4 regions of the Pantoea sp. UBA4549 genome follow, and region 3 is predicted to be linked to each of the others. Evidence: predicted binding sites of a transcription regulator. Region 3 holds the regulator's gene; each other region holds the start of a gene.
What was found. The regulator Fur, encoded in region 3, represses iron uptake genes when iron is present. The targets are predictions, from matches to a motif close to ATAATAATGAGAACNACTATCAA.
Positions count from the first base shown of each region.

Region 1: fhuA (ferrichrome porin FhuA) is a predicted target of Fur. The motif match lies at 3,722-3,744, and genes of this name have one in related genera.
Region 2: sufA (Fe-S cluster assembly scaffold SufA) is a predicted target of Fur. The motif match lies at 2,960-2,982, and genes of this name have one in related genera.
Region 4: exbB (tol-pal system-associated acyl-CoA thioesterase) is a predicted target of Fur. The motif match lies at 1,561-1,583, and genes of this name have one in related genera.

Region 1 is NZ_DGLH01000013.1:211,005-216,828, forward strand. It holds gene hrpB (ATP-dependent helicase HrpB) at 1-924, shown strand, start outside; gene mrcB (bifunctional glycosyl transferase/transpeptidase) at 1,022-3,571, shown strand; gene fhuA (ferrichrome porin FhuA) at 3,780-5,824, shown strand, end outside.
Region 2 is NZ_DGLH01000009.1:582,292-588,115, forward strand. It holds gene sufD (Fe-S cluster assembly protein SufD) at 1-281, opposite strand, end outside; gene sufC (Fe-S cluster assembly ATPase SufC) at 256-1,002, opposite strand; gene sufB (Fe-S cluster assembly protein SufB) at 1,042-2,535, opposite strand; gene sufA (Fe-S cluster assembly scaffold SufA) at 2,543-2,917, opposite strand; gene B3041_RS09440 (hypothetical protein) at 3,304-3,708, shown strand; gene ydiJ (D-2-hydroxyglutarate dehydrogenase YdiJ) at 3,739-5,824, opposite strand, start outside.
Region 3 is NZ_DGLH01000006.1:187,178-193,001, forward strand. It holds gene glnS (glutamine--tRNA ligase) at 98-1,768, shown strand; gene B3041_RS04260 (hypothetical protein) at 2,004-2,399, shown strand; gene fur (ferric iron uptake transcriptional regulator) at 2,461-2,907, opposite strand; gene fldA (flavodoxin FldA) at 3,265-3,795, opposite strand; gene ybfE (LexA regulated protein) at 3,933-4,208, opposite strand; gene ybfF (esterase) at 4,368-5,132, opposite strand; gene seqA (replication initiation negative regulator SeqA) at 5,376-5,824, shown strand, end outside.
Region 4 is NZ_DGLH01000018.1:33,837-39,660, reverse strand. It holds gene B3041_RS15955 (DedA family protein) at 1-134, opposite strand, end outside; gene metC (cystathionine beta-lyase) at 232-1,422, opposite strand; gene exbB (tol-pal system-associated acyl-CoA thioesterase) at 1,671-2,399, shown strand; gene exbD (TonB system transport protein ExbD) at 2,405-2,827, shown strand; gene B3041_RS15935 (MFS transporter) at 3,030-4,352, shown strand; gene B3041_RS15930 (Csu type fimbrial protein) at 4,393-5,355, opposite strand; gene B3041_RS15925 (fimbria/pilus outer membrane usher protein) at 5,352-5,824, opposite strand, start outside.

The DNA.
Region 1 (5,824 bases), on a different contig from region 3:
CGCGGCGAGAGCGCCCGCTATCAGCTGGCAAACGGTCTGGGCGCCATGCTGGATGAGGATCACGGCCTCAGTCGTTATCCCGCGCTGATTGCGCCCGCACTGCTGCAGGGAGCCGGTGCGGCGGAGGCACGGATGCTGCTGGCGCTGCCGGTGGATCTGGCGGCGTTGCGTGTCGCGCTGCCGCAGCTCGTTACCCGCCGGGTTGACGTGGAGTGGGATGAGGAGAGGGGCACGCTGCGCGCCTGGAAGCGCGAACTGCTGGGCGCGCTGGTGCTCAGCGCGCAGCCGCAGGCGCGACCAGAGCCGGACATTCTGCATCCCGCCATGCTGCGCTGGATACGCGAAAAGGGCCTGTCTGTACTGGGCTGGACACCGGAAGCGGAGCAGCTGCGCCTGCGCCTGCAGTGCGCGAAACAGTGGCTGCCGGAAGAGCAGTGGCCACCGCTGGACGATATGGCATTGCTTGATACACTGGAAAGCTGGTTACTGCCTGAGATGACGGGCGTGCGCGATTTGAAAGGGCTGCAGGGCATCAGCCTCAGCCGGGCATTATTACATTTGCTGACATGGTCGCAACGTCAGCGGCTGGATAGTGCGTTGCCAACTCACTACACTGTGCCGACCGGAAGCCGCCTGCCGATCCGCTATCATGCAGAGAACCCGCCCGCGCTGGCCGTTCGCCTGCAGGAGATGTTTGGCGAGGCGCAGAATCCGGCTATCGCCGACGGCCGCGTACCGCTGGTGCTGGAGCTACTGTCACCGGCGCATCGTCCGCTGCAGATCACCCGCGATCTGGCGGCGTTCTGGCGCGGGGCGTATCCCGTGGTGCAGAAAGAGATGAAAGGGCGCTATCCCAAACACCCATGGCCGGACGATCCGGCCAGCGCCCTGCCAACAAGGCGCACCAAAAAGTTTTCCCCGTAATCCTGTGGATCGAATTCAGAGGGTTCTGCCATGCGCCGCGGGAGAAAGCAGTTAGAGTAACGGCCGCAGCCACCGCTATGCCTGGAGAGAAAAGAGTATGTCTGGGAACGATCGCGAACCTATTGGGCGCAAAGGAAAAGCGCCAAAGCCGCCGCGCACGACCGCGCGGCGCGGGACCCGCAAAGAGCCTGATGGTCACATCGGGCAAACTGATATTGATGATGATTATGAGGAGAGCGCTCCGGTGCCACCGAAAAGTAAAGGAAGAGGGAAAGGTCCGCAGCGCGGCAAACGCCGCTGGTTAGGCTGGCTGATCAAGCTCTTCCTGATCGTTGTTGTCGTGATGGCGGCCTGGGGTGTCTATCTCGACTCCGAGATCCGCAGCCGTATTGATGGCAAAGTCTGGCAGCTGCCTGCCGCCGTCTACGGACGCATGGTCAGCCTTGAGCCTGGCATGGCCTATGACAAGAAAGAGATGATTGCGCTGCTGGAAGGCACGCAGTATCGCGAAGTGTCGCGCATTACGCGTCCGGGCGAGTTCAGCGTCAAAGGTAACACCATCGATCTGCTGCGCCGGCCGTTTGATTTTCCGGACAGTAAAGAGGGACAGATTAACGCGCGTCTGACCTTCAGTAATGATGAGCTGTCCGGCATTAAAAATCTCGATACCGGACGCGACTTCGGCTTCTTCCGTCTCGATCCGCGCCTGATCACCATGCTGCAGTCGCCTAACGGCGAACAGCGTCTGTTTGTGCCGCGTGCCGGCTTCCCGGATCTGCTGGTTGATACGCTGATCGCGACTGAAGATCGTCACTTCTATGAGCATGACGGGATCAGCCCTTACTCAATTGGCCGTGCGTTTCTCGCCAACATCACCGCCGGAAAAGCGGTGCAGGGCGGCAGTACGCTGACGCAGCAGCTGGTAAAAAACCTGTTCCTGACCAATGAGCGTTCACTATGGCGTAAAGCGCGCGAAGCCTATATGGCGGTGATCATGGATGCGCGTTACAGCAAAGATCGCATCCTTGAGCTTTATCTCAATGAGGTCTATCTCGGCCAGGCCGGTAACGATCAGATCCGCGGCTTCCCGCTGGCCAGCCTCTACTATTTCGGGCGTCCGGTTGATGAGCTCAGCCTCGATCAGCAGGCGATGCTGGTAGGGATGGTAAAAGGTGCCTCGCTCTACAACCCGTGGCGTAATCCAAAGCTGGCACTGGAGCGACGTAATCTGGTGCTGCGTCTGTTACAGCAGCAGCAGGTGATCGATCAGGAGCTGTATGACATGCTCTCGGCGCGTCCGCTGGGCGTCCAGCCGAAAGGTGGCGTGATCACCCCGCAACCCGCCTTTATGCAGATGGTGCGTAATGAACTGCAGGCGAAGCTGGGCGATAAGGTAAAAGATCTCTCGGGCGTGAAAATTTTCACTACGCTCGATCCGGTTTCACAGGACGCGGCGGAAAAGGCGGTAGAAGAGGGCATTCCGACGCTGAAAAAACAGCGCGGGCTGAAAGATCTGGAAACCGCCATGGTAGTGGTAGACCGTTTCAGCGGTGAAGTGCGTGCCATGGTGGGCGGTTCCGATCCGCAGTTTGCCGGCTATAACCGTGCGCTGCAGGCGCGCCGCTCTATTGGCTCGCTGGCCAAACCGGCTACCTATCTTACCGCACTGAGTCAGCCTAACAGCTACCGGCTGAACAGCTGGATCGCGGATGAACCGATTGCGCTGAAGCAGCCTAACGGCAGCGTCTGGAAGCCGATGAACGACGATCGTCGTTTCAGCGGCAAAGTGATGCTGGTGGATGCGCTGACTAACTCCATGAACGTACCCACCGTTAATCTCGGTATGACGCTGGGACTGGATGCGGTAGTGGATACCTGGAATAAACTGGGGGTATCGAAAGATCAGCTGCACCCGGTGCCGGCGATGCTGCTGGGGGCGCTGAACCTGACGCCGGTGGAAGTGGCGCAGGCGTTCCAGTCAATCGCCAGCGGCGGCAACCGCGCTGATCTGTCAGCGGTGCGTTCGGTGATTGCCGAAGATGGCTCGGTGCTGTTCCAGAGCTTCCCGCAGGCACAGCGCGTGGAGCCTGCTCAGGCGGCCTATCTGACACTTTATACCATGCAGCAGGTGGCGGAACGCGGTACCGCGCATGCGCTGGGCGCGCGCTATCCTAAAGCACATCTGGCGGGCAAAACCGGCACCACCAACGATCTGATCGACAGCTGGTTTGCCGGTGTTGATGGCAAAGAAGTGGCGATTACCTGGGTCGGACGTGATAACAACCAGACGTCGAAACTTTATGGCTCCAGCGGCGCAATGCAGATCTACCGTCGCTATCTCGATAATCAGGCACCGATGCCGCTGGTGCTGACGCCGCCGGAAGATATCACGCAGATGAACGTTGATTCGGCAGGTAATTTTGTATGCGGATCCGGCAGCAGCACCTGGCGTTCACTGCCTGTCTGGACGCTGGATCCGGCCGCGCTCTGCCAGCAGCAGATGGAGCAGCAGCAGGTGTTCCAGCAGCAGCAGCAACAGCAGCCTGAGCAGCAACAGCAACAGCAACAGCAGCCTCAGCAGCAGAATGAACAGAAGGATTCTGACGGCGTGGCGGGCTGGATCAAAGATATGTTCGGCAGTAAATAAGTCATCCCTTCATACAGGGCGCTCCGGCGCCCTTTTTTTGTCTCTGATTTTTATCCGCGATCAAAAATTGCTGCAATCGGGCAGCGATCGGGCCGTTAGCGCAGATTACATCTTGCAGATCGCGCGCAGCTTCGCCTAGAATCTTTGCGTCTGATAATCATTATCGTTTTCATTCGCCCGCATTGTTCATCTGTTGAGAGACTCCTTCATGAGTGCGCGAACTACTTTTTTCCGGCCGGTGCTGACGCCTCGTCGCCCGCTGGCTTTATTCATTGCGTTAACACTGGGTACGCTGAGCGCGCAGGCGCTGGCAGAAGAGACTGTTGTTGTCACCGCTGGCGATACCGGCGCGGTGGCGCAGGAGAGCGCCTGGGGCCCGGCCCCGACCATTGCGGCGAAGCAGAGCGCCACCGGCACCAAAACCGATACGCCGATTGAGAAAAACCCGCAGTCGGTTTCGGTTGTGACGCAGGAAGAGATGGCGATGCATGCCGTCACCAGCGTTAAAGGGGCATTCAACTATACCCCTGGCGTACTGACCGGTAACCGCGGCAGTTCTGACGTGATTGACGCACTCTCGATTCGCGGCTTCAGCGAAACCAATACCAATCAGTATCTGGATGGCCTGAAACTGCAGGGCGACAACTACTCAGAATTCGCCCTCGATCCCTACTTCCTGGAGCGTGCGGAGCTGCTGCGCGGCCCGGTATCGGTGCTCTATGGAAAAAGTAATCCGGGCGGCGTGGTGGCGCTGGTCAGCAAGCGTCCTACGCAGGAGACGCTGCGTGAAGTGCAGTTTCAGATGGGCAATGACAATCTGTTCTCAACCGGCTTCGATTTTGGCGGTGCGCTCGATGACGCAGGCGTCTACAGCTATCGTCTGACCGGTCTCGCACGCAGCGCGGATGCGCAGCAGGCACGTAATAAAGAGAAGCGCTACACCATTGCGCCTTCGTTCAGCTGGCGTCCGGACGAAAATACGCGTTTTGACCTGCTGACTTACTTCCAGAATGAACCGGAAACCGGCTATTACGGCTGGCTGCCGCGCGAAGGCACGGTGGTGGGCATCACCCGCCCGGACGGCAGCAGTTACAAGCTGCCGACCGATTTTGATGAAGGCGAAGACAGCAACAAGATTTCGCGCAACACCAAAATGGTCGGGTACAGCGTTGAGCATAGCTTCAGCGATACCTGGACGGTACGGCAGAACCTGCGCTATGCCGAACTGCGTACGGATTACCGCAGCATTTATGGCTTTGGTTATAACCCTGATAATCAACGTATTACCCGTAATGCGGCATTCTCGAAAGAGAAACTCAACCAGTTCGCGGTTGATACGCAGGCTCAGGCTAACTTTGCTACCGGTGATTTAGCTCATACCTTACTGCTGGGCGTTGATTTCCAGCGCACCCGTAACGATATTGATGGTCAGTTTGGTGTCGCCAGTGGCCTTAGCCCATTCAATCCGCAATATGGTGATGACAGCTATACGCCTTATACCAATCCTTATCAGCATTTAAATCAGCAGCGCCAGACCGGCCTGTATGCGCAGGATCAAATGGAATGGAACCGCTGGGTGTTAACGCTCGGTGGCCGCTACGATTACGCGATGAACTCCGTTACCGACCGGGTGGAAAATTCCGTAGACCGCCAGAATGATCAGGCATTTACCTGGCGTGGTGGGCTTAACTACGTATTCGATAACGGTATCGCACCTTACTTCAGCTACAGCGAAGCGTTTATTCCGAATGCCGGTGCGACAGGGGACGGTCAGGCATTCGATCCTTCACGCGCTAAGCAGTATGAGGCAGGCGTAAAATACGTGCCGAAAGATCGTCCGATTGTTATGACGGCCGCTGTGTATCAGCTTACCAAAACCAAAAACCTGACGGCCGATCCCAACAATCCGCAATTTAGCGTGCAGAGCGGCGAAATTCGCTCACGCGGCGTGGAGCTGGAAGCGAAAGCCGCGGTGAACGCCAGCATCAACCTGACGGCGGCTTACTCTTACACCGATGCGGAATACACCGAAGATAACTTGCTGAAAGGCCGCACGCCGGTGCAAGTGCCGAAGCACATGGCATCGCTGTGGGGCGACTACACCTTCCATGACACGGCGCTATCGGGCGTAACTATCGGTGCCGGTGTGCGTTACGTCGGTGAAAGCAAAGGGTTGTATGCCAGCGGTAGCAACGCGAACCAGAACTTCGATGTCGCCGCTTACACCACGGTAGACGCCGCGCTGAAGTACGA
Region 2 (5,824 bases), on a different contig from region 3:
CGGCCGTCAACAAACACCAGTCGTACTGCATCCAGCGGCAGCGCCAGCGCATCTGCCTGCTCACGGCTGACGTTCTGCGCAGCAGGCAGCACAAAGTGCTGTCCCAGCAGGCTCTCCAGCGACGTGTATTTCCAGTTTTCATGCTTGCGGGTGGGCAAGCCTTCACGCATCAGCTGCTGCCAGTGCTGCTGCGCCTGCAGCGAGCGCTGCTCGCCGCGTGACTCAAACAGATGGTGCCACTGCTGCAGGGCATTATCACTCTTCGTCGGTAAGCCAGCCATAGCCTTGCTCCTCCAGCTGTTTCACCAGTGAAAAGTCGCCAGACTTAACGATTTTACCCTGATAAAGAACGTGCACGTGATCCGGCTTGATGTAATCCAGGATACGCTGATAGTGCGTTACGATGATGAAAGAGCGCTTGCCGTCGCGCAGGCTGTTGACGCCTTCTGAAACGATTTTCAGAGCATCGATATCCAGGCCCGAATCGGTCTCATCCAGAATGCAGAGTTCTGGCTCCAGCGCCGCCATCTGCAGAATATCGTTGCGCTTCTTCTCACCGCCAGAGAAGCCAACGTTGACTGAACGCGTCAGCAGATCTTCCGGCATTTTCAGCAGTTTAATTTTATCTTCGATAAAATCCTGGAAATCAAAGCGATCCAGCTCTTCCTGCTCGCGATATTTACGTACCGCATTAACAGAGGTCTGCAGGAAAAACTGGTTGCTCACACCCGGGATCTCTACCGGATACTGGAACGCCATAAAGATGCCTTCACCTGCGCGCTCTTCGGGTTCCAGCGCCAGCAGATCTTTCTCTTTAAAGGTGACTGAGCCCCCGGTGATCTCGTAATCTTCGCGACCCGCCAGCGTTGCTGAAAGCGTACTTTTGCCTGAGCCATTCGGGCCCATAATCGCATGGACTTCACCTGGTTTAACTTCAAGGTTCAGACCGCGCAAAATCTCTTTATCTTCAACGCTAACCTGTAAATCTTTAATACTTAACATACTTATTCCTTCACATTGCTTCCGGCAACGCGTGTGGCATCAGCCGACACTGTGCTCAAGGCTGATCGCTAACAGTTTTTGTGCTTCCACGGCAAATTCCAGTGGCAGCTCGGAGAAAACATCTTTACAGAAGCCATTAACGATCATGGAGATCGCATCTTCTTCGCTGATGCCGCGCTGCAGGCAGTAAAACATCTGATCTTCGCCAATACGTGACGTGGTGGCTTCATGCTCCAGCTGCGCGGTATTGTTACGCGTTTCCACATACGGGAAAGTATGCGCACCACAGTCAGGGCCAATCAGCATCGAGTCACATTGCGTAAAGTTACGCGCATTGGTTGCCGTCGGCATAATCTTCACCAGCCCGCGATAGGTATTCTGGCTTTTACCTGCCGATATCCCTTTGGAGATAATGGTGGACTTGGTGTTTTTACCGATATGGATCATCTTGGTGCCGGTATCCGCCTGCTGGCGACCGCTGGTCAGGGCAACCGAGTAGAACTCACCCACGGAGTAATCACCGCGCAGGATGCAGCTTGGATATTTCCAGGTAATCGCAGATCCGGTCTCAGACTGTGTCCAGGACATTTTACTGTGATCGCCTTCGCACAGCGCACGCTTGGTAACGAAGTTAAGGATACCGCCCTCACCTTCACCGCCAGGGAACCAGTTCTGTACCGTGGAATATTTCACTTCAGCATTTTTATGGATGATGACTTCAACGACCGCTGCGTGCAGCTGATAAGTGTCACGCACCGGCGCCGAGCAGCCCTCGATATAGCTGACATAGCTGTCTTCATCTGCAATCAGAATGGTGCGCTCAAACTGACCTGTTTTCGCCGCATTAATGCGGAAATAGGTCGACAGCTCCATCGGGCAGCGTACCCCTTTCGGGATATAAACAAAGGTGCCATCAGAGGCTACCGCTGAGTTAAGCGCAGCAAAGAAGTTATCGTTATGCGGCACGACGGTGCCCAGATACTTCTGTACCAGTTCCGGATGGTCATGGATTGCTTCGCCAAACGAACAGAAGATAATGCCCTGTTTAGCCAGCTTGTCACGGTAAGTGGTGGAGACCGACACGGAATCGAAAATCGCATCAACAGCGACCTCTTTCCCTTCACGTACCGGAACACCCAGCTGATTAAACGCGTCTTCCACTTCCTGCGTCAGATAGTCACTGGACGCCACGCTGCCGGATGTCTGGGTTGCACCTGGCTCGGACGCACAGCTATCGTCACAGTTGCCGCATGATGGCGCAGAAAAGTAACTGTAATCCTGATAGTCGAGCTTGTCATAGTGCGCTTTTAACCAGTGCGGCTCTTCCATTTCCAGCCAGGCACGGAAAGCCTTAAGCCGGAACTCAAGCATCCACTCGGGTTCGTTACGTTTAGCCGATATCGCACGCACTACATCTTCATTGATGCCGTGTGCCAGTTCGTCGGTTTGTAACCGGGTAAAGAAGCCCTCTTTATAGTTGAGCTTGCCTTCCCAGGTTTGTACATCATCAGATGCTTCGCTATGTCGTGACATATTTCACTTACTCGACGCCAAAGCTTTCACCGCACCCGCAGGCGTGCTGAGCTTTAGGGTTATTGAATTTAAAGATCTGGTTCAGGCCTTCACGGACATAGTCCAGCTCTGTGCCGTCGACAAACGGCATTGCCTGAAGCGGCACAAAGAGTTTTGCGCCAAACTGCTCAAACTGCAGATCGTCATCGGCTGGCTCTTTTACCAGATCCATGACATAACCAAAACCGGCACAGCCAGATTGTTTCACGCTCAGTTTCAGGCCCTTTACTGCCGGGTCCTGTTCAACCAGAGTCAGGATCTGTTTCGCTGCCGACTCGGTCAGCGTAAGTCCTTTCCAGACAAAATCGTCAGGAGAAAAGGACGCGGCGTTTACTGATGACATCGTTGTACCTCGCAAGTCTGGACCTTCTCAGGCTATCCCCCTATGGTAGTGATATCGCCTATCACTTCAACCTCTTGTTTTGCAGGGATAATCATCTCGTGCTGTTTTTTCTGCTTAATAATTAAGCATAGTCCCTTTACTGAAGCCTGTAACAGACAGTTTTTATTCGGGACAAATATCACAACTTATTGATATCGTAACATTTTATAAAAAGAGACCCCAAAGCTGTCAACCTGTGTACAGGTTACGCCTTTACTGAATGTAAAGAGATTGTTATTGCCGATTTTAGTAACAGGTTACAGACATCAATATTTTTTTTAGCGGGAATTGCATTCCTGACGCAGTTTAATATGATAATGATTATCATTAACTGTTTAGGCGGCGCTATGACACGTACCGTTTCAGCCTGGTTACAACACAAAATCAGCGACTATAAATTCGCCGTACGCGATATCACCGTAGATTTCTATCTGGCAGAAGCCAGACTTAACCGGCCGGAGTGCTCACTCGGGCAGCTGCGCCGGTTCAATGATACCTGCCTTGATATGGCAGAAATCTGCGACATCAACGGCGACGATCGCAGCTATCTGCACGCCTTAGGCAAGCTGCACCATCGCCTGATTCAGGAGATGGGCAACGATGACCGCGACCGGCTGTTTCGTCTGCAGGCGTATCAGTTCGCCCGCCAGTCACTGACGCACCTGTGTCATAAACTGGCACAGAGTGGCGACTGGGACCAGGCAACGCGCCTGCAGCGTGATTTTGTCCGTCACGCTGGCTGGATATTCTAATCCAGCTTTGTGACGGCTCCTACATTTTGTTTACATCAATTCCAGCAGCGCCTGTAAAGGATGCCGCATGCCGTTGCCTTCTGCGCGTTTAACCTGACTGCGACAGGAAAAGCCGGTGGCCAGACAGCGCTGGCGCGGCAGCCGCTGTAGCTGCGGATGCCAGGAGAGCGCATAAATACCGAGTGAGTTTTCCAGATGCTGCGCCTCGTGGCCATACGTTCCCGCCATGCCACAGCAGCCGGTATTAATGTTTTCCAGCCGGGCACCGAAGCGGGCAAATATCTTCTGCCACTGATCCGGCGTAGCGGGCAGCGCGGTCACTTCAGTACAGTGCGCAAACAGATACCAGGGCTCACCGCTGACGGGCTGGTTTACCCCGCCAGCCAGCGCCTGCTGCAGCCACTCGTGCACCAGCAGCACGCTAAAATCACCGCGCTTACTTTTCAGTACCTGCTGATACTCATCGCGATAGCAGAGTACGGTCGCCGGGTCGACACCAACCATCGGGATCCCGAGTTTTGCTATCCGGTTAAGCAGTTCAGCGGTTTTCGCCGCTGTACGGGCGAAACGCTGCAGAAACCCTTTTACATGCTGCGCTTTTCCGTTGGGTGAGAAAGGCAGCAGCACCGGACGGTAACCCAGTTTTTCAATCAGTGAAATAAAGTCGGTCACCAGCTGAGCTTCGTAGTAGCTGGTAAACGGATCCTGCACCACCAGCACGCACTGCTGTCGCGCTGCGCTGTCCATCGCCTCCAGCTGCTCCAGCGTCAGGCTCATGGCCGGATGCCCGCTCAGGCGCTGTTTAAGGTTAGGTGCGGAGAGCTGAGGCAGATCCACCATACCGATATGGGTTTTGCTGAATTCGCGCATCCACGGCTGCTGCAGAAAGAAATTAAACACTTTTGGCGCTTTTGCCATCAGCGGCGCATAGCGCTCTACGCTGGCCACCAGGTGATCGCTGACCGGTCGCAGATAACGCGTATGGTAAAGCTGCAAAAAGCGCGCACGGAAATCGGGCACATCAATCTTAACCGGACACTGTGTCGAACAGGCTTTGCAGGCCAGGCAGCCTGACATCGCCTCTTTGACCTCATGGGAGAAGTCATACTCTCCGCGGTTAGCGTGCCAGCTGTTACGCGTACGCTGGATCAGCATACGCAGGCTGGCTCCCTGCCGCGGCAGCGCCTGCTCAAGCTGGTCAGGATCAACACCCTGCTCCGACAGCAGGCGCAGCCATTCACGCGTCAGAGCCGCACGCCCTTTCGGCGAGTGAATACGATTGCGGGTAATTTTCATTGACGGACACATCGGGCTGCGCGCATCAAAATTAAAGCAGAGACCGTTGCCGTTACACTCCATCGCGCCGCGCCAGCTGGTGCGTACCGTCAGCGGGATCTGACGATCCAGGTCGCCGCGCATCGCCCCGTTCACCTGCATCATCGGCGCGTCGCTCTCCAGCGGCGTGCAGATTTTACCCGGATTAAGCCGGTTATCAGGATCGAAGGCGCGTTTAATCCGACGCAGCTCAGTAAACAGCGTTTCACCAAAAAAGGCCGGACTGTACTGCGCGCGGAAACCTTTGCCATGCTCCCCCCACAGTAACCCGCCATAACGGGCCGTCAGCGCAACCACCTCATCCGAAATCTGCTTCATCAGCAGCGCCTGCTGCGGATCGCACATATCCAGCGCCGGACGCACATGCAGTACGCCCGCGTCAACATGGCCAAACATACCGTAGCTCAGGCCGTGGCTATCCAGCAGCGCGCGAAACTCGGCAATGTAGTCAGCCAGCTGCTCCGGCGGCACCGCCGTATCCTCAACAAAGGGAATGGGCTTGGCGCGACCCTGCGCATTGCCCAGCAGGCCAACCGCTTTCTTGCGCATAGCGTAAATACGTTCGATATCCGCCAGTTCATCACAGAGCTGATAGCCTATTACGCCGCCCTGCTGCTGCGCCATCAGCGTATCCAGCCGGCCACAGAGCCGGGCAATTTGCTGTTCGATAAGTGCGCCGTTATCGCCCGCAAATTCGACGATATTCAGCCCCAGCATCGCTTTATCAGGGATATCGGTGATCAGTTCCTTAACGGAGTGCCAGACAATATCTTCACGCGCC
Region 3 (5,824 bases):
AAAAGCGCCAACAAACGGTTGTTTCCCTTCAGCGCTTTGTGGATCATACTCCGTTACTTCGAGGTAAAATCACCCGTTATTGTTTGAGGATTTTGAGATGAGTGAGGCTGAAGCCCGCCCAACGAACTTTATTCGTCAGATCATCGACGAAGATTTGGCGAGCGGTAAGCACAGTTCTGTGCATACCCGTTTCCCGCCAGAGCCCAATGGTTATTTGCATATTGGCCATGCAAAATCGATCTGCCTGAACTTTGGAATTGCACAGGATTATCAGGGCGAATGCAATCTGCGTTTCGATGATACCAATCCGGTTAAAGAGGATATGGAATTCGTCGAGTCGATCAAAAATGATGTGCAATGGCTGGGCTTTGAGTGGAGCGGCAACATTCGTTACTCATCCGACTATTTTGATCAGCTGTTTAGTTATGCTGTTGAGCTGATCAACAAAGGACTGGCGTACGTTGATGAACTGTCACCCGAGCAGATCCGCGAGTATCGCGGCACGCTGACGGCGCCGGGCAAAAATAGCCCGTATCGCGATCGCAGCGTTGAAGAGAACCTGGCGCTGTTCCGGAAAATGCGCGACGGTGGCTTTGAAGAGGGTAAGGCCTGTCTGCGTGCCAAAATCGATATGGCTTCCAGCTTTATCGTTATGCGCGATCCGGTACTGTACCGCATTAAGTTTGCCGAGCACCATCAGACCGGCAACAAGTGGTGCATCTACCCGATGTACGATTTCACGCACTGCATCTCCGATGCGCTGGAAGGGATCACGCATTCGCTCTGTACGCTGGAGTTTCAGGATAACCGCCGCCTGTATGACTGGGTACTGGATAACATTACCATTCCGGTGCATCCGCGGCAGTATGAGTTTTCGCGCCTGAATCTTGAGTATGCTGTGATGTCGAAGCGCAAGCTGACGCAGCTGGTGAGCGAGAAGCGGGTAGAAGGCTGGGACGATCCGCGTATGCTGACCGTTTCAGGTCTGCGCCGTCGTGGTTACAGCGCGGCATCAATCCGTGAGTTCTGCCGCCGAATCGGCATCACTAAACAGGACAATATCGTTGAGATGGCTTCGCTGGAGTCGTGCATTCGTGATGATCTCAACGAAAATGCGCCGCGTGCTATGGCCGTGCTCGATCCGCTCAAAGTCGTGATTGAAAACCTGCCAGCCGGACATGATGAGATCATCACCATGCCAAACCATCCGAACCGGCCGGAGATGGGGACGCGCGAGGTGCCTTTCAGCCGTGAAGTGTGGATTGACCGCGCGGATTTCCGTGAAGAAGCCAACAAACAGTACAAGCGTCTGGTCCTGGGTAAAGAAGTGCGCCTGCGCAACGCCTATGTGATCCGCGCTGAGCGCGTGGCAAAAGATGAGGCGGGCAACATCACCTGTATCTATGCGACCTGCGATGTGGATACGCTGAGCAAAGACCCGGCTGATGGCCGTAAAGTAAAAGGGGTGATCCACTGGGTTTCCGCGATTCATGCGCTGCCCGCTGAGTTCCGCCTCTACGATCGCCTGTTCAGCGTGCCTAACCCGGGCGCGGCAGAGGATTTTCTCGCGACGCTGAATCCGGATTCGCTGCAGATTAAGCAGGGCTTTGTGGAGCCAGGACTGCGTGAAGCGGCGGCAACCTCGCCGTATCAGTTCGAGCGCGAAGGCTATTTCTGTGCAGACAGCGTTTACTCGCAGCCATCAGCGCTGGTGTTCAACCGCACTGTAGGCCTGCGCGATACCTGGGCGAAGATCGGCAGCGAATAATAACCGCTTCCGGCATCATAAAATTATATAAGGGCGAGCTTTCGCCCTTTTTTATTATCCCCTTTTGCGTAGCGGCAACCATTTATTCTGCATTAAATAAAATCGCGCACATACCCGGGTTTACGACTTGTCTGACTTTAAAAAAATTAACGCATTTGACCGTGTTAAATCCTTTTTTTCAGGTAGGCTATGCGCACTCCGGACTTGGTCTGTGGCTAGTAAAAAGGGAAAAATAATGACAAGCCTCGCTCAGGAAGCCAAACACAGTGTTGTGGTTTTACATCAGCTCATTGAACGTATTTTTAATCATGCTGATGTCAGCACCGATACCATGGGGCTGCTGCTGTCGCACTTCCATCCTGATTTCCGGATGGTAACGCCACAGGGCAGACAACTGGATTTGAATGACGTTGAAGATCTGTTTCGCCGCCTGTGCGGACAGCGTGAAGGGATGCGCATCGCGACCAGCGAACATGCGATCATTTCTGAGCAGCAAAAAGAGGTCATCATTCAGTATCGCGAACTGCAGATAGTGAATGGCGAGAGCCACAGCCGTATTTCGCTGGCAGTGCTGGACTGCAGTACGGCAAATCCGCGCTGGCGCTACCTGCAGGAGACGCTGGTCGCCTGAATCGCAGCCACAAAAAAACCGGTGCCTGCACCGGTTTTTTTATCTTGCCGCATAGCTGACGTTATTTATCGTTATGCAGGGTTTCATCTTCACGGCAGTCACCCACTTCGCAGTGACCATACAGGTACAGGCTGTGGTTGGTGAGCTTGATACCGTGACGGGTCGCGATTTCGCGCTGGCGCGTTTCAATCGACTCATCGCTGAACTCAATTACTTTACCGCAGTCCAGGCAGATAAGATGATCGTGATGCTGCTGCTGCGTTAATTCAAAAACAGACTTGCCGCCTTCGAAGTTATGGCGGGTTACAATGCCCGCGTCATCAAACTGGTTCAGAACGCGATATACCGTGGCCAGACCAATCTCTTCGCCCATGTCGATCAGGCGTTTGTACAAATCTTCCGCGCTGACGTGATGGCACTGGGGTTCCTGAAGCACTTCCAGAATCTTTAGTCTGGGCAGCGTGACTTTCAGGCCAGCCTTTTTCAATGCGGAATTGTTGTCAGTCATGCGGATATTGTCCTGTTACTTTGCTAGTCATTTGCGGCTTAACAGCCTTGAATGTGTGGTTAACGCGCATTCTCATTTGCGTCTCATTATAGAACCGGGGCAGGCGAATAGAAACCAGGCAAATGCTAAAGAAATCACCAGAGGCGGGAATAATGCTCTTGCTGTCGCCGGCGGGATTATACAGTGCTGGGTTTCTCAGTTCACTCAGCCTCAGCCTGCTGACAGAGGAATAAGCCGTTAACCGTTGCGGGTATTCTACAGAATTGCAGAGAAAAGTTAAAAAAGCGTAGCTATTATTTTTATAGGCAATTCCGTTACCCGATGTTAACAGTACCTGAATCGGGTAACGGCAACACATTATGCCTCAATAATTTCTTTGAGCTGCAGCTCATCAAAAATCTGCTTCACCCAGCCTTCAACGCGTTCATTCGTCAGCTCTGGCTGGCGATCTTCATCAATCGCAAGTCCGAGGAAATGTTTGTCATCGGCCAGACCTTTAGACGCTTCAAAATGGTAACCTTCGACAGGCCAGTGACCCACGATGATCGCACCATTTGGCTCGATAATGTCGCGAATGGTACCCAGTGCATCACAGAAATACTCAGCATAATCTTCCTGATCGCCACAACCAAATAGCGCGACCAGTTTACCATTGAAGTCGATCTCTTCCAGCGTCGGGAAGAAGTCATCCCAGTCGCACTGCGCTTCACCATAATACCAGGTAGGAATGCCCAGCAGCAGGATATCAAACGCTTCCAGATCTTCTTTGGTGCTTTTAGCAATGTCATGCACTTCGGCGACATCTTTACCCAGTTGTTTCTGGATCATCTTTGCAATGTTTTCGGTGTTGCCGGTATCGCTGCCGAAGAAAATGCCTACGATTGCCATGGGTTAGGTAACCTCTTAAATCCTGAATGTGAGAGTAAGTCAACAGACTGTACAGATAAGCGAATGATAGCAGACCCTGAAAAAGCGCGGAACGCGCAAAGCGCAGAGTTTGTGTTCCTCTGTGCGGTCTGCATAAATTATATGAGTTTGAGCTGTGTCAGCAGCATCTGCTCAATCAGCTCGCTGCGGCTGATATTTTGCTGCTCAGCCAGCGTGTTGAGCGCGTCAACCGCTTCGCCGGACATTTTGAGCTCCACGCGCCGCAGCCCACGAACCTTATCGCGTTTAAGCTGATTGCGCTTATTAATGCGCAGCTGCTCATCGCGCGACAGCGGGCTGGTTTTCGGGCGACCCGGTCGTCGCTCGTCTGCAAAGAGATCAAGCGTGGTACGGTCTGTCTGTTCTTTTGCCATGATTTGCGAAACTGAGTGGGCGCGAACGGCGCCGCGCGATTAAACACATTATCGGCCCAGCCACCGTGTATAACCACCGTGGCAAAATTTTAGCGCGACATCATACTCCAGCGTCAGACGTGACGCCAATCTTAAACATAGTGCAGTAAGCTTTTGCTTTCAGAGCGTAAAAAAGCGTCGCACAGCACGTAATACGGCATCAGGCTTCTCTGCATGTACCCAATGTCCGGCACCGGCAATGACCTGCGCCCGCGCCTGAGGAAACTGGGCCAGCAGCCTGTCCCGATAGTGATTATCCAGATAAGGAGAGTCGCCGCCGCGAATAAACAGCGCCGGATGAGAAGAGACAGGGAGAGGTTCCCAGCCCGATATCGTTGTGTAGTTATCCCACAATACGGGCACATTGAACCGCCACTCCCCCTCAGCGAAGGACTTCAGGATAAACTGAATGATCCCCTCTTCAGGCACAAACTGCCGCATTATCGCCGCCGCTTCGCTGCGGCGCGTCACGCCTGCCGCAGTGACCGCGCGAATCGCCGCGAAAATCTCATCGTGCCGGCGCGTCTGATAGTCGACGGGAGCAATGTCAATCAGCACCAGCTTGCCAACGCGTTCAGGCGCCAGCGCACTCAATGCCATAGCGATTTTGCCCCCCATCGAGTGCCCAATCACATCAACCTGTGCTATCTGCTGTGCATCCAGCGTATCAACCATATCCTGCGCCATTGCAGCATAGCTCATGCTGTTGCTGCGCGCCGATAAACCGTGATTGCGGACATCCACCTGCAGCGTCGTCCGCGTATCGGCTACGCCACGTGCCAGCCCGCCAAGGTTATCCAGGCTGCCAAACAGACCGTGGATAAGCAAAATCGGTGCGCTGTGAGAATCAGATTGTGCAGTTTGCAGACGAGCATTCAAAATCATGGCTAAAGTTCTTACGGTTGAGAGCGTGGGTTAGGGTATCATGATTCTACCTGTCCGGGTGGCGGTCGCCAGGTATTAGGGCATATTCTGACTTTTGCCTGTAAACGTTGCCAGCGCTATCAGCTACTGCGGATTTAACTTTATAATCAATATGTCAGATCCCAGGCTCTCTGCGTGCCCGCTACCGGTAAGGGCGTTGCAGAATGCGGGATTCTGCTAGTTGCCAGACTCGTACGGAATAAGATGAAAACGATTGAAGTTGACGAAGAACTCTACCGTTATATTGCCAGCCACACGCAGCACATCGGTGAAAGCGCCTCAGACATCCTGCGTCGCATGCTGAAATTTACCGCCAGCTCGCGCGCAGCCGCTGCGCCGGCAGCTACGACCCCGGTAAAAGAGGCAGCAGCAGCCGAGCCTGAAGCGCGTCCGCAGGATCGCGTGCGAGCCATGCGCGAGCTGATGCTGTCAGATGAGTATGCCGAGCAGAAAAAAGCGGTTAACCGCTTTATGCTGATTTTGTCAACGCTCTATCGTCTCGATCCTGATGCATTTGCCGATGCTACCGCATCGCTGCAGGGGCGTACGCGCGTCTATTTTGCCGGTAATGAACATACGCTGCTGCAAAATGGCACGCATACTAAGCCTAAGCATGTGCCAGGTACGCCATACTGGGTCATCACAAACACCAA
Region 4 (5,824 bases), on a different contig from region 3:
GCCGGTAATAAACCATTTTCCAGAAACAGCGTCAGAAACATCACGCCGTAGACAATCCATACGACATCCGGATTGGCCAGCGCAGCAAAATCCTGATGCCAGAGCGCCTGGACAATCTCATGTAAAACACCCATCTGCTATCCCGTCGAGTTACAAGGCTTTTATAATAGCCCCCCGCAGCCGCCTGCGCGTTGATCTGACACGGGCGGCTGCCGAGGGTTGAAGGTTGGTTTAACTTGTTAAGCGGTCAAAACCCGCCTGCAGATCGGCCAGCAGGTCGCTGACGTGCTCCAGACCGATATGCAGACGTATCAGGGTGCCATCAAAGTCGATACCGCCTGCCGGACGAATCGCCGCCAGCTCTTCTGGCTGGCTGGCCAGAATCAGGGATTCATAACCGCCCCATGAATAGGCCATGCTGAAATGATGGAAGCGATCGAGATAATTTGCCAGCTGCTGCGCATTCAGACGCTCATGCAGCACAAATGAAAACAGGCCGCTGCTGCCGCTGAAGTCGCGCTGCCAGAAACGGTGTCCCGGACTCTGCGCCAGCGCCGGATGGTTGACCCGCGCCACTTCAGGCCGGCCACTCAGCCACTCAGCCACCTGCAGCGCACTCTCTTCATGCTGGCGCAGGCGGGTACCCAGAGTACGCAGGCCGCGGCTCGCCATATAGGCGGTATCCGCATCGACCATCTGCCCCATCAGGTAGGAGTTCTCACGCAGCTGCGGCCAGCAGCGGGCGTTTGCCACCGCGGTGCCGATCATGGCATCACTGTGGCCAATGATATACTTCGTGCCAGCCTGAATAGAGATATCCACTCCGAACGCCAGCGCGTTAAACAGCACGCCCGCCGCCCAGGTGTTATCCAGCATGATAATTGCTTCGGGCGCTTTGGCGCGCACGGCCGCCACAATGGCCGGGATATCCTGCACTTCCATCGTTACAGACGCCGGCGATTCCAGAAACACCACGCGGGTATTGGGCTGCACCAGTTCACCGATCTCACTGCCGATGCAGTGATCAAACCAAGTGGTGGTGACCTGCATTTTGGTGAGGATTTTGGTACAGAAATCCTGCGTGGGTTCGTAAACCGCTCCGCTCATCAGTACGTGATCGCCCGTTTCAACAAACGCCAGAATGGCGTTGGCAACGGCGGCTGCGCCGCAGGGATAGAGTGCACAGCCCGCGCCCCCTTCCAGTTCGGTCATGGCATCCTGCAGCGAAAAGTGCGTGAGCGTGCCGCGACGGCCATAAAAGAGTTCGCCTTCGGCACGCCCGGCGGTGGCGCGTTGTTTATCCGCGACGGTGTCAAAAACCAGGGATGAGGCGCGCTGTATAACGCTGTTCACCGCGCCCTGCGTATAACGTTTATTACGTCCTGCGCTCACCAGCGCGGTATCCAGTTTTTTCGTAGCCATCACTGCCTGTCCTGACCCATCTTACAAAGCGTTCACGTTACCACGAATCAGGGGCAGGGGTTGAGCCTGTTTACCGATTATCAGAGTCGCGCCAGCCCGGCGGCCGCGGCACAAGAACAGCAGGAGGACGCTTTGTAAATAGTAATGAGAACGACTATCACTTAGATCCTTTTTTTTGCTATGATCGTCTCTTCAGTCGTGAACTCTACAACAGAATCTGGAGATGCAGCGTGGTAGCCAGTGATTTAATGCAGACAGACCTCTCCGTCTGGGGGATGTACCAGCATGCCGACATCGTGGTGAAAATTGTCATGATTGGCCTGTTACTGGCATCCGTCGTAACCTGGGCTATCTTTTTTGGCAAATATGCTGAACTGAGCGCCGCGAAACGTCGTCTGAAAAAAGAGCATCAGGCGCTGGGCGAAGCACGCTCACTGGCTGACGCTTACCGTACAGCAGAGGCCTTTAAAGCCAGCAGCCACAGCGCCCTGCTGCTGGCCGATGCGCGCGAGGAGCTGGCGCTGTCGGCCGGTACGGAAGATCTGGCGGGTATTAAAGAGCGCACCAGCTTTCGCCTTGAGCGTCGCGTGGGGGCCTTCAGCCGTCATGCCGGGCGCGGCAACGGTTTTCTGGCAACCATTGGTTCTGTGGCGCCTTTTATCGGCCTGTTCGGCACCGTCTGGGGCATCATGAACAGCTTTATCGGCATCGCTAAAACGCAGACCACCAACCTTGCCGTGGTCGCACCCGGTATCGCCGAAGCGCTGCTGGCGACTGCGGTTGGCCTGGTTGCCGCTATTCCTGCCGTGGTCATCTACAACGTCTTTGCGCGCATGATTGCCAATTACAAAGCGTCGCTGGGGGATGTCGCGGCCCAGGTGCTGCTGCTGCAGAGTCGCGATCTGGATCTCGGTACGGCGCACGTCGCAGCGGAAACCAGCCGTCCGGCCGCGGCGCATAAGCTGCGCGCAGGGTAACGATTATGGCGATGCGTTTAAACGACGATGCCGCTGGCGACAGCGAAATGCATGAGATCAACGTTACGCCGTTTATCGACGTTATGCTGGTGCTGCTGATTATCTTTATGGTGGCGGCACCGCTGGCAACGGTGGATGTGCGCGTTAATCTGCCAGCGTCCACCAGCGCACCACAGCCCCGCCCGGATAAGCCGGTTTACCTTTCAATTAAAGCGGATAAGCAGATCTATATCGGCAATGATGCGGTGACCAAAGAGACGCTGGTGAAGGCGCTGACTACGCAGACTGCGGGAGATAAGCAGACGACTATTTTCTTCCAGGCCGATAAGTCAGTGGATTATGAAACACTGATGGCGGTTATGGACCAGCTGCGTGAGGCAGGCTATCTGAAGATTGGCCTGATGGGAATGGAAGCCGCCAGCAAATAGCCACGCTGTTCCTGCAGAAGAAAGCCGCTGATAACAGCGGCTTTTTTTGTATGTACTTCTCCACAGGGCGGCTGTCAGAACAGCGCCGTATTGTTAATTTCCTGTTACCTTTTGTCAGTCTTTGTAAAGCGCAAGGGTGATTAAGATCACATTTATTCCTGGCTGAGCAGGCTACAACGGGTAAAAAACCAGGAAGGACAGTATGAGCAGCCAGTCATCTTTACAAAAACCTGCGCGCAGCGGGGCGAAAACCATCTTTAGCGTTACCAGCGGTAACTTCCTTGAGATGTATGATTTTATGGTCTTTGGCTACTACGCCACCGCCATCGCTAAAACCTTTTTCCCTGGCGACGATCCCTTTGCCTCGCTGATGCTGACGCTGATGACTTTTGGCGCCGGCTTTCTTATGCGCCCGCTGGGCGCGATCGTGCTGGGTGCTTATATCGATCATCACGGCCGGCGGAAAGGCCTGCTGCTGACGCTGGGGCTGATGGCGATCGGCACGCTGACCATTGCGCTGGTACCGGGTTACGCCACGCTTGGCGCAGCGGCACCGATTTTGATCCTGATCGGACGTCTGCTGCAGGGCTTTTCCGCAGGCGTAGAACTCGGCGGCGTCTCGGTTTACCTCGCAGAAGCGGCGCCCGAAGGGCGTAAGGGGTTCTGGGTCAGCTGGCAGTCAGGAAGTCAGCAGGTCGCGGTGATTTTCGCCGCGCTGCTGGGACTCGCTCTGAACCACCTGCTGGCGAAAGAAGCCGTCACTGAATGGGGCTGGCGTATTCCGTTTGTGGTGGGCTGTATGATTGTGCCGTTTCTGTTCTGGATCCGCCGCATGCTGGAAGAGACCGAAGCGTTCAGCCAGCGCAAAACGCATCCCACTATGCGTCAGATTGTGCGGTCTGTCGGACAGAACTGGGCGCTGGTGCTGGCGGGCATGCTGATGGTGGTCACCACCACCGTTATGTTCTATATGATCACCGCTTTCACGCCGACCTTTGGCAAAACAGTGCTGATGATGAGCGATAAACAGAGCTTCCTGGTCACGCTGTTTGTCGGTCTATCCAATCTGTTCTGGCTGCCGGTGATGGGATCGGTTTCCGATCGGGTCGGCCGGCGGCCGCTGCTGATTATCTTTACCGTGCTGATGATCCTGACGGCCTGGCCGGTGCTGCACTGGCTGACCGGTTCCGCAAGCTTTGCACATCTGGTCGAAGCGGAGCTGTGGCTCTCTTTTCTCTATGCCAGCTACAACGGCGCTATGGTGGTTTACCTGGCGGAGATTATGCCGGCAGAGGTGCGCGCGTCTGGCTTTTCACTGGCCTACAGCCTCGCTACTGCGCTGTTTGGCGGCTTTACGCCAGCCATCTCCAGCTACCTTATTCATGCCACCGGCGATAAAGCGATGCCCGGCGTCTGGCTCTCTTTTGCTGCCGTCTGCGGGCTGGCAGGCACGCTGCTGATTGGCCGGATGGTCAGACAGTACCAGCAGCGCCACGCGGTAACACCCGCCAGCGCCTCACTCTGACGCTTTTCCGGCCGCATCCTGCGGCCGGCTCTTTTCCCCGCTAAAACGCCACGTCCACGATCACATTATCCGTGTAGTTTCCGGCCGCCGGCGTCGCCTGCGTCGTCAGTATCCGGGCCGTATAGGTAAAGTTGCGCGTTACCGTATCGGGATTAAGCGAGGTTGAGGTGCTGCTGCTCCAGCGATCGCTGCCGGATGGCCCCCAGCGGGAGGTCGTGGTTGTCCCTTTATAAATGTCATAGGCCAGCCGGCTGGCACCGTTTGCCATCTGCCGCGCGCTGCCGCTGAAATTATTGCCGTTGCTCAGGCCGACGCTATAGGTGCTCTCTTTAGAGCAGACCACGCTGATGGTCTGCTGAACAGCAGAGAAGCTGCCCGCCAGCGGCGCGCTGCCAAAGTTGAGGTTGGGCGCAGTAATGGTGGTGCAGTCGTTAGTGGCCACCAGGGTCAGAGTCAGCGGCAGGGCGGTGCCGCTGCTGCTCTGTACGGTTCCGACACAGGCTCCCGCCACGTTTAGCCCGGTACAAATGCTGTAGCTGACCGTCAGCGTCAGGGTGGTGGTGTACGTGCCTGCCGCGATAACCTGTCCCGGAACGGTGCGAAAATAGAGCGGAATAGTAAAGTTAAGGCTGTTGCCCAGCGTCAGCAGCGCCGAGGCGTTCCAGCGGTAGCTGTTGCCCTGACGCAGTTCGGTGGCGCAGGCGCTGTCGATACAGAGCTGGATCGGGACATTGTCGCTGCCGCCGGCGCTCGCTTTCAGCGTGGCGCGGGTGCCGTTCAGATAGCTGGCAGTGGTAAACGCATAGGTAATGTAGTCGTTGCCCAGCAGGTTAAGCGTGGCGGAGCCGCAGTTGACATTTGTATTAGTGGACGTGGGGATAACCTGTGATTGCACAGAAAAGGTGGTCTGGCTGCCAAAGCTGGCCGGCGAAGCGGAGAGCGGGCAGAGCGCATAGCTGACGCCAGGCAGCAGCAGCGACAGCATCAACAATAACTTTATCATGGGCGTACTCCTGCTGAGGGCGTCTGAGCCAGCGCACCGTCGCCCGCCTGCGGGGCGGGTAGCGCGCAGATCAGCGGGCCATAGGTTTTCAGCGCTTCCGGTTCGCCGCGCGCAACGCTGAATGTGGTTTCGCACCGCCGGCCATCGGGCGTGACAACCTGCAGCGTATTGCGGGCCTGCAAGTTCTCCAGCCAGACGATGCCATCCCAGCCCACATAACTGCTCTCCTTCCCTGCGCGTAATACCTGGCTGGCAAGTGGCAGCGGCTGGCCGCGTGTGTCCTGCAAAATAACGCTGGCAGCGCGCAGCGGCTCAACCGGAAAATCGAGCAGAAAACCGCTTTTACGCTTCACGGCAATGCGCTGCTCAACCCGGGACGCGGCCACACTGGCAGGCAGATCCAGCGTATCGATATCATATTTTGCACCGTAGTAGCTGCTGACCGCAGGCACCAGCAGATAGCCCTGGC